Regions from separate parts of the Streptomyces sp. NBC_00464 genome, predicted to be linked through region 2. Evidence: riboswitches for the same ligand, from Rfam matches in the RefSeq annotation. Region 2 holds a riboswitch; the other holds the start of a gene.
What was found. A riboswitch is a leader RNA that binds a small molecule or an ion and turns the genes downstream of it on or off. The one in region 2 is predicted to bind thiamine pyrophosphate.
Positions count from the first base shown of each region.

Region 1: it holds a riboswitch for thiamine pyrophosphate, as region 2 does, so the genes downstream of both, thiO (glycine oxidase ThiO) here and OG912_RS00265 (purine-cytosine permease family protein) in region 2, are expected to answer to the same signal.

Region 1 covers NZ_CP107899.1:5,861,122-5,868,120, forward strand. Annotated here, with positions in the region: gene OG912_RS26370 (deoxyribonuclease IV) at 1-690, opposite strand, end outside; gene pknB (Stk1 family PASTA domain-containing Ser/Thr kinase) at 697-2,616, opposite strand; gene OG912_RS26380 (thiazole synthase) at 2,800-3,594, opposite strand; gene thiS (sulfur carrier protein ThiS) at 3,597-3,830, opposite strand; gene thiO (glycine oxidase ThiO) at 3,827-5,008, opposite strand; TPP riboswitch at 5,006-5,118, opposite strand; gene OG912_RS26395 (NAD(P)/FAD-dependent oxidoreductase) at 5,320-6,501, shown strand; gene OG912_RS26400 (Rv2175c family DNA-binding protein) at 6,571-6,936, shown strand.
Region 2 covers NZ_CP107899.1:45,651-52,649, forward strand. Annotated here, with positions in the region: gene OG912_RS00250 (sulfatase-like hydrolase/transferase) at 1-1,114, opposite strand, end outside; gene OG912_RS00255 (ROK family transcriptional regulator) at 1,321-2,565, shown strand; gene OG912_RS00260 (formylglycine-generating enzyme family protein) at 2,562-3,527, shown strand; TPP riboswitch at 3,572-3,665, shown strand; gene OG912_RS00265 (purine-cytosine permease family protein) at 3,655-5,055, shown strand; gene OG912_RS00270 (dienelactone hydrolase family protein) at 5,129-5,863, opposite strand; gene OG912_RS00275 (MarR family winged helix-turn-helix transcriptional regulator) at 6,194-6,655, shown strand; gene OG912_RS00280 (MFS transporter) at 6,652-6,999, shown strand, end outside.

The DNA of each region.
Region 1 (6,999 bases), 5.8 Mb from region 2:
CTTGTGCGCTCCGGCCACGTCCTTGGAGTCATTGGCGTGGATCAGCTTCAGCCGGCCCTCGCCGACCGTCTCCACCAGCAGGTCCAGCGTCTCCTTCATGCCCGCCGGACCGGCAAGGTCGTGACCCGCCGCGAAGATGTGGCAGGTGTCGAGGCAGATACCGAGCTTCGGATGGGCGTCGAGCGCGTCGAAGTACGGGCCGAAGTCCCAGGTCCGTGAGCAGAGCGAGTACCCCTGGCCCGCGGTCGACTCCAGCAGCAGGAACGGGTCGTCGTCGTGGGTCAGCTCGTCCAGCAGCGGCAGCATGTGGGTACGCACCTGCGCCAGCGCCTCCTCGCGCGGCCGGCCGTTGGTCGCCGAACCGGTGTGCACCACGACGCCCAGGGCGCCGATCCGGCGGGCCCGGCGCAGCGAGTGGCGCAGGGACTCCACGGACTTCTCGACGGTCGCCGGGGTGTGCGAGCCGAAGTTGATCAGATACGGGGCATGGACGTACGCCGGTATGGACTCGGCGGCGCACTCGGTGCGGAACAGCTCGTCCTGCGCCGGATTCCCGGCCGGTGTCGCCCAGCCGCGCGGATTGGCGACGAAGACCTGGACGGCCTCCGCGCCCATCTCGCGGGCGTAGGGGAGGCCGACCTTGGCGAGGCCGCCGGCCACCGGTACATGGCCGCCGACAGGGTTGCGCATACGGATCTACAGTCCCTTGGTCTTGATGGTGATGGTGCTGCCCTCGGGGGCCTGGTCGCCGCCGTCGACGGACTGGCTCTCGATGGTGTCGCTGAAGGAGAGGAACGGGCGGTCGACCTTGACCTCGAAGCCCGCGTCCTCCAGCTCGCTGCGGGCGTCGTCGACGTCCTTGCCGGTGACGTCCGGGACGTCGATCATCTGCGGGCCCTTGGAGACCGTCAGCGTGATGGTGTCTCCCTCGGCGGCCTCCTCGCCCTCGCCGGGTGACTGCTCGGCGATGTCGCCCGCGTCCTCGGGGGAGTTCACCCGGTCCGGCAGCACCTTCGCCTTCAGTCCCTCGTCGTCCAGCGCGGCGGTGGCGTCCTCGACGGAGAGGCCGGTGACATCGGGGACGTCGACCGGGCTGCCCTTGGAGACGATGATCGCGACCGCGGAGTCGGGGTGGCGCTCGGTGCCCGCCTCGGGTTCCGTACGCACCACCTCGCCGGCGGCCACGTCGTCGCTGAACTCCTTGGTGGTCATGCCGGGCACGAGGCCCTTCTTCTCCAGCTGACGTCTGGCCTCGGAGAGCGCGATGCCCTGGACATCGGGCACCGTCACGATCTCGGGACCGCGCGAGACGACCAGTGCCACCGAGTCGTTGCCCCGGATGCGGGCACCCGACTTCGGGGCGCTGCTGATCACCTTGCCGCGGTCGACGGTGTCGCTGTAGGCGCGACGTACGCCCTTGAGTTCGAGACCGGCGTTCGAGAGCCGTTCCTTGGCCGCCTTCTCGCTCTGGCCCAGCAGTGACGGGACCCGGGTGAACTGTCCGACGTTGATGTACCAGACGCCACCCCCGACCCCCAGGACCAGCAGCACGGCGAGGACCGCCGCGATGATGCCGCGACGCGGCGTCCCGCGGAGCCCCGCGCGACGGCCCGGCGGCTGCGGGGGCAGTTGCGGGGGCATCTCCAGTCGGCTGGTGTGGTGGGCGGTGCCCTGGCCCGGCGGCAGCACCCGCGGGATCACGCTGGTGCGGTCCTCGGCGTCGTCGTGGACCTCGGCCAGGGCCTGCGGCGGCACGGCGTCCAGCTGTGCGTCGGTGAGGCCGGACCGGGCCCGGCGGGACTCGGCGAGCAGCGCCACCGCGTCGAACGGCCGGACCTCGGGATTACGGGCGGTGGCGCTCGCCACCAGCGTGTCGAGCTCGGCCGCGAGACCCGGGACGACGGCCGAGGGGGCCGGGACGTCCTCGTTGAGGTGCTGGTAGATGACCTGGGCGGGGGACTCGCCGGTGTGCGGCTTGATGCCCGTGAGCATCTCGTACAGCACGACGCCGCACGCGTACACATCGGCGCGGGTGTCCGCGGTGCCGTGCTCGATCTGCTCGGGGGCGAGATAGGAGACGGTGCCCAGGATGGACCCGGTGGTGTTCGTGACCGAGCCCACGGCCCGGACCAGGCCGAAGTCGGCGACCTTGACCCGGCCGTCGTCACCTATCAGCACGTTCTCCGGCTTCATGTCCCGGTGGACGAAGCCCGCCCGGTGCGCGGCCCCCAGAGCGGCGAGCACCGGCTCCAGGATGTCCAGCGCGGCCCGCGGCTGCAGGGCGCCCCGCTCGCGCAGCACATCGCGCAGCGTGCACCCCGCGACGTACTCCATCGCGAGGTAGACGTACTGCCCCTGGGCGCCCTGGTCGAAGACCGCGACCACATTGGGGTGCGCGAGCCGGGCCACCGACTTGGCCTCGCGGATGAAGCGCTCGACGAACGAGGCGTCGGTCGCGAGCGCCGGATGCATCACCTTGAGGGCGAGCACCCGGTCGAGCCGGGTGTCCATGGCCCGGTAGACCGTGGCCATGCCGCCCACGGCGATGCGGGCATCGACGCGGTAGCGGCCGTCGAGCAGCTGCCCGACGAGAGGGTCCTGGAGGGTCGTATCCACGCAGCCGAGTCTACGAGTCACCGCGGACACGGCCGACTGGCGGAGCGATCCCGGCTCCGTACTGCAGCCGAGCCGTGACAGGGACATGCGATTTTCTGCCACGGAACGGGCGGAGCGCAGGGATCGGGACGTACCGCGTCAGGGGCATGAGATCCCCCACACGGACCGTTCCGGGCCCCGGGCTCAGAACGCCGGGCGCTCCGGATCCAGCACCGCCCGCCCCGCCGTCGGTGACGACGCCTCGGCGAAGTGACGGCGAGGGATCCGCCCCGCGCGGTACGCCAGCCGCCCGCCCGCCACCGCATGGCGCATCGCGCCGGCCATCAGCTCGGGTTCCTGGGCCCGGGTCACGGCCGACGCCAGCATCACGGCCGCACATCCCAGCTCCATGGCGAGCGCCGCGTCCGATGCCGTGCCCGCGCCCGCGTCCAGGATCACGGGTACCCGCGCCTGCTCGACGATCAGCTGGAAGTTGTGCGGATTGCGGATGCCCAGACCCGAACCGATGGGGGAGCCGAGCGGCATGATCGCCGCACACCCCACGTCCTCCAGCTTGCGGGCCAGCACCGGGTCGTCGTTCGTGTACGGCAACACCGTGAAACCGTCGTCCACCAGCGTCTCCGCGGCGTCCAGCAGTTCGATGGGGTCCGGCAGCAGGGTGCGCTCGTCCGCCACCACCTCCAGCTTGACCCAGTCGGTGCCGAGGGCCTCGCGGGCGAGCCGGGCGGTGAGCACGGCCTCGCCCGCAGTGAAGCAGCCGGCCGTGTTCGGCAGCACGCGGATGGAGAGCCGCTCCAGCACGGAGAGCACGGAGCCCTGCACGGTCGGGTCGAGGCGGCGCATCGCCACGGTCGTCAGCTCGGTGCCGGAGGCGGTCAGGGAGCGTTCCAGTACGTCCAGGCTGGGCGCCCCGCCCGTCCCCATGATCAACCGGGAGCCGAGGACGGTGCCGCCGAGCGAGAAGGGATCGTCGGACATGGTCAGCCTCCCTGGACCGCGGTGAGGACCTCGACCCGGTCGCCGTCCGTGAGTGCGGCGGCGGGCCACTGGCCGCGCGGTACGACGGTCTCGTTCAGGGCGGCCGCGACGCCCGAGGCTGCACTGGTCAGCGAGGCGACCAGGACGTCCAGGGTGGTGCCCGGCGCGACGGCGAGGACCTCACCGTTCACGGAGACGGAGACGGCAGGGACGGAAAGGGGGACGGGCTCGGTCATGCGGGCTGCTCCTGGGGTACGGGGGCGGCGGCGGGCGAGAAGCGGCCGGGGGAGAAGGGGCGGGCCACCTCGGGCAGTTCGCCTTCTGCCAGCAGCTGCGCCATGGCGTCTCCGGTGACGGGGGTGAGCAGCACCCCGTTGCGGTGGTGGCCGGTGGCGAGGTGGAGGCCGCGCAGCGCGGTGCGGCCGAGCAGCGGGGCGTTGTCGGGGGAGGCGGGACGCAGACCGGCGCGCGTCTCGGTGAGCGGCAGCTCGGTGATGCCCGGCACCAGTTCGTGCGCGTCGCGCAGCAGCTCGTACACCCCGCCCGCCGTGACGGTGGTGTCCCAGCCCATCTCCTCGCTGGTGGCGCCGATGACCAGCTCGCCGTTCTCACGCGGTACGAGATAGACGTGGCTGCCCCGGACCACCGCCCGCACGGTGCGGGAGAGGAAGGGGGCGTACGCGGTGGGCACGGTCAGCCGCAGCACCTGGCCCTTCACCGGGCGGACCGGGGGCAGGACGTGCTCCGGCACCCCCGGGAGCCGGCCGCTGAGGCTGCCCGCGGCGAGCACGACCTGATCGGCCGTCGCCTCCGTACCGTCGGCCAGTATGGCTCCGGTGGCCCGGTCCCCCGTGACCGAGAGCCGCTCGGCCCTTTGGCGGTGGAGGACGACCCCGGCCCGTTCGCACGCCGTCAGCAGCGCGGCGGCCAGCCGTCGCGGGTCGACCTGGTGGTCGCCGTCGACCCGCAGCCCGCCGCGTACACCCGGTGCGAGCATCGGCTCCAGGCGACGGCACTCCCGGCCCGTGAGCCACTCCGACTCCAGGCCCGAGCGGCGTTGCAGGGCGTGGAGTTCCCGCAGATGGGCGCGGTCGTCGGCATCGAGTGCGACGGCCAGGGTGCCGCAGGCGCGAAAGCCGATGTCCTGGCCGCTCGCCGCCTCCAGCTCGGCCGCGAACGCCGGATAGCGTGCGGCGGAGGCGACGTTGAGACCGAGCAGCATCTCCTCGCCGTAGTGGAGTTCGGTGACGGCGGCCAGCATCCCGGCCGCGACCTGGGCTGCGCCGCCGCCCGGTTCGGGATCGACCACCGCGGTGGCCAGGCCGCGCTGCGCGGCCCGCCAGGCGATCACCAGGCCGATGATGCCGCCCCCGATGACGAGGACGTCGGACCCGTTCGTACGGTGCGTGCGCATGGGCGTCCAGCCCCTCCCTTCGCCGGCATGACCCGGATCAGGTTCGTACGGTCGGAGGCCGCCCAGCCTCCCTCTCAGCCCGGTGCGCCCGGGCTCCCGCGAGTGATGTGCACGGCCACCCTAAACCCCTGGCCCGCGCTGCCTGCAAGGGAGCGGACGGGGGCACGGGAAAGGCGATCCGGCGGGCGCTTCCCGGGAACCGACTACCTGACGGACCGTCAGGTGTTTAAGGTGGACGGGTGGACGAGCAGACCGGACAGCAGCAGACAGAGCCGCGGCAGCGCCGCCGCGTCGTGATCGCCGGAGCGGGCATGGCGGGTGTGCAGACCGCCGTGGCCCTGCGCGAACAGGGCTTCACCGGCCCTGTCACGCTGATCGGCGCCGAACCGCACCAGCCGTACGACCGGCCCCCGCTGTCGAAGGCGGTCCTGCTCGGCAAGGCCGAGGACTCGGCCTTCGACATCGACTTCGAGGCGCTGGACATCACCCTGCGGCTCGGCCTCGACGTGACCGCGCTGCGCGCCGCCGACCACGAACTGGACACCCCGGCCGGGCCCGTCCCCTACGACGTCCTGGTCGTCGCCACCGGCGCCGAACCCCTGGTGCTGCCCGGCACCGAGGGCATCCCGGGCGTCCACCTCCTGCGCACGCTGGACGACGCCGCCCGGCTGCGGCCGGTCCTCGAACGGCAGCACGCCGTCGTGGTCGTCGGCGCGGGCTGGATCGGCGCCGAGTTCGCCACCGCGGCCCGCGCGGCCGGCTGTGCGGTCACCGTCGTCGAGGCGGCCGAACGCCCGCTCGCCGGCGCCCTGCCCGCCGAGGTCGCGGCCCCCATGGCCGCCTGGTACGCCGAGAGCGGCGCCGGACTCCTCACCGGGGCCCGGGTCGACCGCATCGAAGCCGGCCGGGTGGTCCTGGCGGACGGGCGTGCGATCCCGGCGGACGCGGTCGTCGTCGGCATCGGTGCCCGGCCCGCGACCGGCTGGCTGGCCGGATCGGGGATCGAGCTCGGCCCGGACGGATCGGTGACCGCCGACGCCTCGCTGCGCACCTCGCTCCCCGATGTGTACGCGGTCGGGGACTGCGCCTCGTTCCCCTCGGCCCGGTACGGCGAGCGGCTGCTCGTCCACCACTGGGACAACGCCCTCCAGGGGCCCCGGACCGTCGCCGCCGCCGTCACCGCCGCCGCTCCGGAGGGCGACGGGCAGCCGCCGGTCTACGACCCCGTGCCCTACTTCTGGTCCGAGCAGTTCGGCCGCTTCGTCCAGTACGCGGGCCATCACACGGGGGCCGACACCCTGGTGTGGCGCGGCGATCCGGCCGGACCGGCGTGGACGGTGTGCTGGCTGCGCGCCGGAGCGCTCGTCGCCGTACTGGCGGTCGGCCGTCCGCGCGATCTCGCGCAGGGGCGCAAACTCGTCGAATCGGGCGCGGAGCTCGCCCCCGAGCGGGTCGCCGACCCCTCCGTGCCCCTGAAATCAGCCACGCTCTGATGGCGTATCCGGCCCCCGTACGGTCGGCCCGGGTACCGGCTGTCGGTCCGGGATGGCACGCTTGTCCCCGTGACCGAGATTGACGCAAAGATCGATGCTCTCGTCCCCGCCTGGCTCCACCTTCCCGACATCGCCGAAATGTTCGATGTCGAGGTGACGCGCGTGCGCCAGCTGGTCAAGGACGGCCAGCTCATTGCCGTACGACGTGGTGAGAACCGGGCGCTCCAGGTGCCTGCCGCCTTCATCGACGGCGACAAGGTGGTCAAGGGCCTTTCGGGGACCCTGACGCTCCTGAGGGACGACGGCTACTCCGACACGGAGATGCTGGAATGGCTCTTCACGCCCGACCCGAGCCTGCCGGGCACGCCCGCGCAGGCGCTGAGTGAGAATCGCGGCACGGAGGTGAAGCGCCGAGCCCAGGCGCTCGCCGTCTAACCGACAGCCGCACAGGGGATGCGGGCCGCATGTCGCGGCCCGCATTCCGCGCGGCATCACCGA
Region 2 (6,999 bases):
CGGGCACGGGGGCCCCGGCCAGTTCGAGAATGGTCGGGTTGAGGTCGATGAGGGAGGCGAAGTCGTCGCTGACCTGGGCGGGGGCGCCGGGGATTCGGGCGATGCCGGGGATGCGGTAGATGTCCTCGTACATCGCCGGACCCTTGTCGTTCAGCCGGTGGGCGCCGGTGAACTCGCCGTGGTCGGCGGTGAAGAAGACCGCCGTGTCGTCCCACAGGCCGTGTCCCTTGAGCGCCTCGATCAGCCGGCCGGCCTGGTGGTCGATCATCGTGACGTAGCCCCAGTAGACGGCGATGAGCTTGCGCCAGGCGGCGGCGTCGAAGTCGTCCGACGACCAGTAGGCGCTGTACTGGCGCTGCACCTCGGGCTTCCCGGCGAAGGTCTCGGCCATCGAGGCCGGCAGGGGCACGTCGTCGGGGTCGTACAGGTCGTAGTAGCTGTCGGGGATCAGGTAGGGCAGGTGCGGGCCGTACCAGTGGCAGGACAGCATGAACGGTGTGCCGGTCGCCTTCCAGTCGGCTGCGTAGCGGTCGAGCAGGCCGAGCGTGCGGTCGGCGAGGAAGGCCTCGATGGTGGCCTCGGCGGGCTGCTGGAGCCGGCCGGCGATGAGGTGGCCGCGGCCGGTGCCGTTGGCGGCGGTCCCGAAGACGGGTTCGCGTACGGAGAAGGGCGGGAAGCCGTTGTCCTCCAGCCACTTCTCGTACGAGGGGTGGTGGACGGGGTTGAGCGCGCCGGGCAGGTGCTCACCGTCCAGGCCGTAGAACTCGGGGCCGCGCTCGCGGCCGATGTGCCACTTGCCGACGTGGCCCACCGAGTAGCCCTGGTCCTTCAACTGACCCCAGAGCATGGGGTCTTCATCGGAGAGCTCGTCCTTGCTCCCCCCATTGCGCTCGGGGTTGTTCAGCATGCCGTGGCGGAAGGGGTGGAGGCCGGTGGCCAGCGAGGCGCGGGCCGGGGTGCAGATGGCGGTCGGGGTGTAGAAGCGGTCGAAGCGGGTTCCCTCGGCCGCAAGGGCGTCCAGGGCCGGGGTGTCGACGAGTGGGTTGCCGTAACAGCCCAGGGTGTCCACCCGGTGCTGGTCGGTCATCAGGAACAGGACGTTGCGCGGAGCCACTCGGGCCGCCCTTTCGGTGGTCGCTCACGGTGCTGCCGGGGAGCCGGCCGACACGCCGTCAGGTGACGTCCCGACGCGTGCCGGTGTCGGCAATTGACCGGAACTGTAGGGACGGTGACTTTTTTACGTCAACCCTTGGGAATAAACATTGTGTGAATTCGTCCCGGGCGTTGACAGAAACCCCTTGACCGATCGACCATGCGTCCATGACGGAACGCACCGATGCCCTCCAGCGCCTGCGCAGGGCCAACGAAGCCGCCGTACTCGGTGAACTCCGCAGGTCGGGCGCGCTGAGCCGCGGCGAGCTGAAGGCGCGGGTCGGGCTCTCCCGCACCACCCTGTTCGCGATCGTGTCCGATCTGCTGGAACGCAAGGCCGTCGTCGAGCAGCAGGCCCCCGACCCCGAGCAGCCGCGCGGCCGCGGCAGGCCGGCCCTGGAGATCTCGCTCAACTCCCGCGGCGCCGAGCTGATCGGCATCGATCTCCAGCGCCACCACATCCATGTGGTCGTGGCCAACTGCGCCCATGAGATCGTCGGCCGCCACAGCGCCCCCGTCCCGGCGGACAGCGGCGCGGCCGAACGCGCCGCGCAGGCGATCCGGGCCGTCGAGGACCTGGTGCGGCGCGAGAACATCAGCCTCGCCCCCGTCGCCGGCATCGGCCTCGGCCTTCCCGGCTTCGTACAGAACCCGGCCTCCGGCGACCCGCGCACCATGACCCCGTTCGCCGGCCATGTCGCCGAAGAGCTGGGCCGGCATTTCGACGCCCCCGTGCTCACCGACAACAACTCGCGGCTCGCGGCTCTCGCCGAGGTGACCTGGGGAGCGGCGCGCGGGATCGACAACGCGGTCTATCTGCGCTGGTCGGAAGGGGTCGGTGGCGGACTCGTCGTCAACGGCTCGCTGGTCCACGGCGCCCATGGCACCGCCGGGGAGATCGGCCACACCAGCTGCGACCCCGAGGGAAAGCCCTGCCACTGCGGCGGCCGGGGCTGTCTGGAGGGCCTCATCTCCGTCCCGGCCCTGCTCGCCGCCTGCGCCGATCGCGGCGTGACGGCCGCGGACGCCGCGGAACTGATCGCGCTCGCCGCCGGGGGCCAGCCGGACACCGCCGAGGTGATCCGGGACGCGGCCGTCGTCGCGGGACGGGTGCTCGCGGCCCTCGCCGCCCAGGTCGACCCCGAGTGCATCGTCGTCTACGGGGAACCGGCGTCCCTCGACGCTCTCGTCCTCACACCGATCCGGGAACAGCTCGCCGCGCTCTCCCTGCCGTCCGCGCCCCGCACCATCGAGGTACGCGGATCCACCCTCGGCGGCGAGGCGGCCGCGCTCGGCGGGGTGGCGCTGTTGCTGCGCACCACGGGCCAGGACCTGGCGGAGCTGCTCGACCGGCCGGCCCCCGGTGCGGATACCGGGGACGACCGGCCGCTCGACGAGGAGACCTCACCGTGAACGCCTGCTGCGGGCCCGCCCGCGAGAGCACCACGCCTGCCGCCGCCACTCCCCCGGCGGACTTCGCCGTCCCCGTACGCCGCCCCGCCGAACTGCTGCGCGGCATGGTGGGGGTGCCCGGCGGTCCGTTCCTGATGGGCGGCGAGGACGAGGACGCGTTCCCGGCCGATGGCGAGGGGCCGGTACGGGAGGTGACCCTCGCCCCGTTCCACATCGACGCGGCCGCCGTCACCAACGCCCGCTTCGCCGTCTTCGTCAAGGCCACCGGCTATCGCACCGAGGCCGAACTCATCGGCTGGTCCTACGTCTTCGGCTCCTTCGTCCCACAGGAGGCCCGGCACGCCGTGCTGCCCGGCACCGTGCCCGGCGCCCCCTGGTGGCGTGCGGTCACCGGAGCACACTGGCGTGCCCCCGAAGGGCCGGGCACCTCGATCGGCGACCGCCGCGACCACCCGGTGGTCCACATGTCGTGGCACGACGCGACGGCCTACGCCCGCTGGGCCGGCAAGCGGCTGCCCACCGAGGCCGAATGGGAGAAGGCGGCACGCGGCGGACTCGTCCGGGCCCGCTTCCCGTGGGGCGACGAGCTGACCCCGAACGGCCGGCACCGCTGCAACATCTGGCAGGGCGACTTCCCCGTACGCAACACGCGCGAGGACGGCTTCACAGGCACCGCGCCCGTCAAGGCGTACGCCCCCAACGGCTTCGGGCTCTACAACACCTCGGGCAACGTCTGGGAGTGGTGCGCCGACCGGTTCAGCACCGACTGGCACGCCGAGGCCCGACCGGAAACCCGCTCCGACCCCGTCGGGCCACCGCACGGCGGGAGCCGGGTGCTGCGCGGCGGCTCGTACCTCTGCCACCGCTCGTACTGCAACCGCTACCGCATCGCCGCCCGCACCTCCAACACCCCCGACAGCACGACGGGCCACGGCGGGTTCCGCTGCGCGGTCACGGTCTGACCCCCCGCATCGCGATCCGCGCACATCCGGCTATCCTGGCCGCCGCACCGGACACGGGGTGCCCCTCAAGGGGCTGAGAACACACCCGTCGAACCTGAACCAGTTAGCACTGGCGGAGGGATGTCTCATGTCATTGCCGTATGCCCAGGACGAGCGCACAGCCCTGGACCCGCGACCCGCATTCGACGGGCGCATGCCCACCGCCCCCGGCGACCTGCGCATCGAGGCGCACGGCATAGCCCCCGTGCCCGAGGACCGCCGTTACGGCCGCCCCGGCCGGCTGTTCACCGTCTGGTTCGCCCCCAATCTGACCATGACCGGGGTCTTCACCGGCACGGTCGGCATCGCTCTGGGCCTGGACTTCGCCACGGCACTCGCCGCCGTCGTGCTCGGCACGCTCGTGGGCGCCGTGCCCACCGCGTATCTGGGCACCTGGGGCAGCCAGACCGGCGCCGGTCAACTCCCGCTGGCGCGACTGGCGTTCGGCAGGAGTGTCGTACTTCCCGGCGCACTGCAGTGGCTCTCCTCCATCGCCTGGGACGCACTGATCGGCCTGTTCGGCGGGGAGGCGCTGGCCCAGCTGTGCGGCTGGCCGTTCTGGCTGGGAGTGCTGGTCATGATGGCCGCCCAGGGCGCGCTCGGCGTGCTGGGGTACGAGGTGATCCACCGGCTCCAGACCGTGATGACCTTCGCTCTGGCCGCCGCCTTCGTGGTGCTCGCGACCAAGCTCCTGGACGGCGTCCACCCCGCGTCCACCAGTACCGTGCACGGCGCCGACCGGGCGGGCGCCTTCGTCCTGACGTGCACCATCGCGCTCAGCCTCGCACTGTCCTGGGCCCCGTACGCCAGTGACTTCAGCCGCTATCTGCCGCGCACCACGTCCCGGCCGCGCATGTTCTGGTGCACACTGCTCGGCATCAGCGCCTCCTTCGTGGCGGTCCAGACCCTCGGCCTGTGGGGGGCGTCCGTCTTCACCGACCAGACCGCGCACGGCATCGACACACTGCTCGGCGGGGGCGCCCTCGGAGCCTTCGGGCTGCTCGCCGTGGCACTTGCCGCGCTGTGCAGCAACGCCATGAACGACTACAGCGGATCGCTGGCGTTGCAGACCATGGGGGTCCGGCTGCCGCGCCCCGTCGCCGCGGCACTCGCCGCCGCACTCGGCTTCCCGCTCGTGCTGTGGATGCATGCGGCCGACACCACGACACGCTTCCAGAACGTCCTGCTGCTCGTCGGCTACTGGATCCCCGCATTCCTCGCGATCGTGGTCGTCGACTGGCTCGTCAGGGCGAGAGCCCGCGGCGGTTCCCCCGTCGACCTGGCCACCGAGAGCTCCCGCCCGCAGCCCTGGTGGCCGGCGCCGATCGCCTTCACGCTCGCCTTCGCAGCGGCGACACCGTTCATGAACACCACCCTGTACGTGGGTCCGGTCGCGAAGGCGCTGCATGGGGCGGACCTCGCCTACGGTGTCGCGTTCCTCGTGGCCCTGGCCCTCTACACACCGCTACGGCTGCGCAACCGGCCCTGACGACGCATGGCATTCCGGTACGGGGGCGGGTTCCGCAGCCATGGACCTCGGGTCAGGTTCCCGTGCCGCCGCCTCAGCCGTCGGCCAGGGTGCGGCCGAGGAGGGGCAGCAGACGGTCCCAATGGCGTTGCAGCGCGGCGGGGTCGAAGGCGTCGGTGTCGGACATGGTGAAGCCGTGCCTGGTGCCGGGGTAGATCTCGGAGGTGTGGGAGACACTCGCAGCGTCCAGAGCCCGGTTGAGCTCGCCGAGAGCCTCGGGCGCCAGGTCCGTCTCGGCGTGCCCGAAGTGGACCTCGCCGGTGAGGCGGCTCAGACTGTCGGGCCCGTCGGCGCCCACGGGGCCGTGGAATGCGGCGACGGCGGCCACCTGGCCGTGGTGGGCCGCGGCGGTGCGCACCGCCAGGAGGCCGCCGATGCAGTAGCCGGTCACCGCGACCGGCCCGGCGACGACCTCGGGCTGGGCGGTCAGGAACCCGAGGTAGGCGTCGGCGTCGCTCAGGACACGTTCGACGGTGTGCGCCTCGATCAGGGGCATCAGCTGCTCGAACACCTTCGCCCGGGCTCCGTCTCCGATGTACTCGGGAAGATCGATCACCGGCGCCGGACCGTTCCGGTAGAAGACGTTGGGGACGAGCACGTAGTACCCGTGCCCGGCCAGCTCGCGGGCCATCTCCCGCAGCACGGGCCGGATCCCGAAGCCGTCCGCGTACATCAGCACGCCCGGACACCGCTCGCCGCCGTCGGGGAAGGCGGCGAAAGCGTCGGCCCGGCCGTCCGCGGTGGGAATGTGCAACGTCTTGGCTGTCATGAGGTCTCCTGTCGTGGTTGACGTGTCGAGCTGTGGTCAACACGGCAGGAGGCGGAGCCCGCGCAGCAGCGCCTGGCCCTCGGTCCAACAGCGGGCCGGTACCGGCCCGTACGGCGCTCAGAGGAGCGCCGGGTCGCCAATTCGTGTGTGGCGCAAGGCCGTCCCGGTGATCATCGCCTCATAACGTAGCCCATCGGACAGGAGGGTGCCAGGCCGCCCTGCCACCCCAGGAAATACTGTGTACCCTCTCAGTATGTCTACTCACTCACTAAGAGATGGATGCCACCACTTCCCGGGGCGGCCGGCCCCGAGCGTCGCAGGAGTACGACGATGAGCGCCCGCGGCAATGAGGTTCCCGACGCCCAGTCACTGCTGAACTCGTTCGCCGAGGTGGTCGGCCCACTGCTGGACCGCACGGCCGCGATCTTCGCGGGCCACCAGGTCCCGTTCTCCCAGGCCAATCTGCTGGTGCAGATGAACGAGATGGGCGGGCCGCGCCGGATGGCTGACCTGGCCCGGGCCCACGGGGTGGTACCGCGGACCGTGACCTCCCTGGTGGACGGTCTGGAGAAGCGGGGACTCGCCGCGCGCACCCCCGACCCCGACGACCGCCGGGTCGTTCTCGTCTCGCTGACGGAGAAGGGTGAGGCCCTGATGCAGCAGATCGACGAGACATCCGCGCAGCTGGCCGACGAGATCTTCGGGCAGGTGCCGGCCAAGGACCGGGTGGCACTGGCGAAGCTGCTGGGCAGGCTCCGCGTCCAGAGCGCCAACAGGGAAACGGAGTCATGACCGTCGGGAACAGCACCCCGGCAGTGGTCCTCACCAAGGGCCACAACCGGCGGCGTTGGGCCGGCCTCGCCGTCGTGGCCTCGGCCCAGCTCGTGGCCATGCTCGACGAGACGGTCATCAATATCGCGCTGCCCTCCGCGCAGAAGTCGTTAGGCATGGCGCCTGCCGACCGCCAATGGATCATCACGGCCTACACCCTGGCGTTCGGCAGTCTGCTCCTCTTCGGCGGCCGGCTGGCCGACCGCTTCGGCCCCAAGCGCACCTTCATGGTGGGGATCACCGGCTTCGCCATCATGTCCGCCGTGGGCGGCAGCGCCACCAGTGGCGGCTGGCTCATCGCCGCA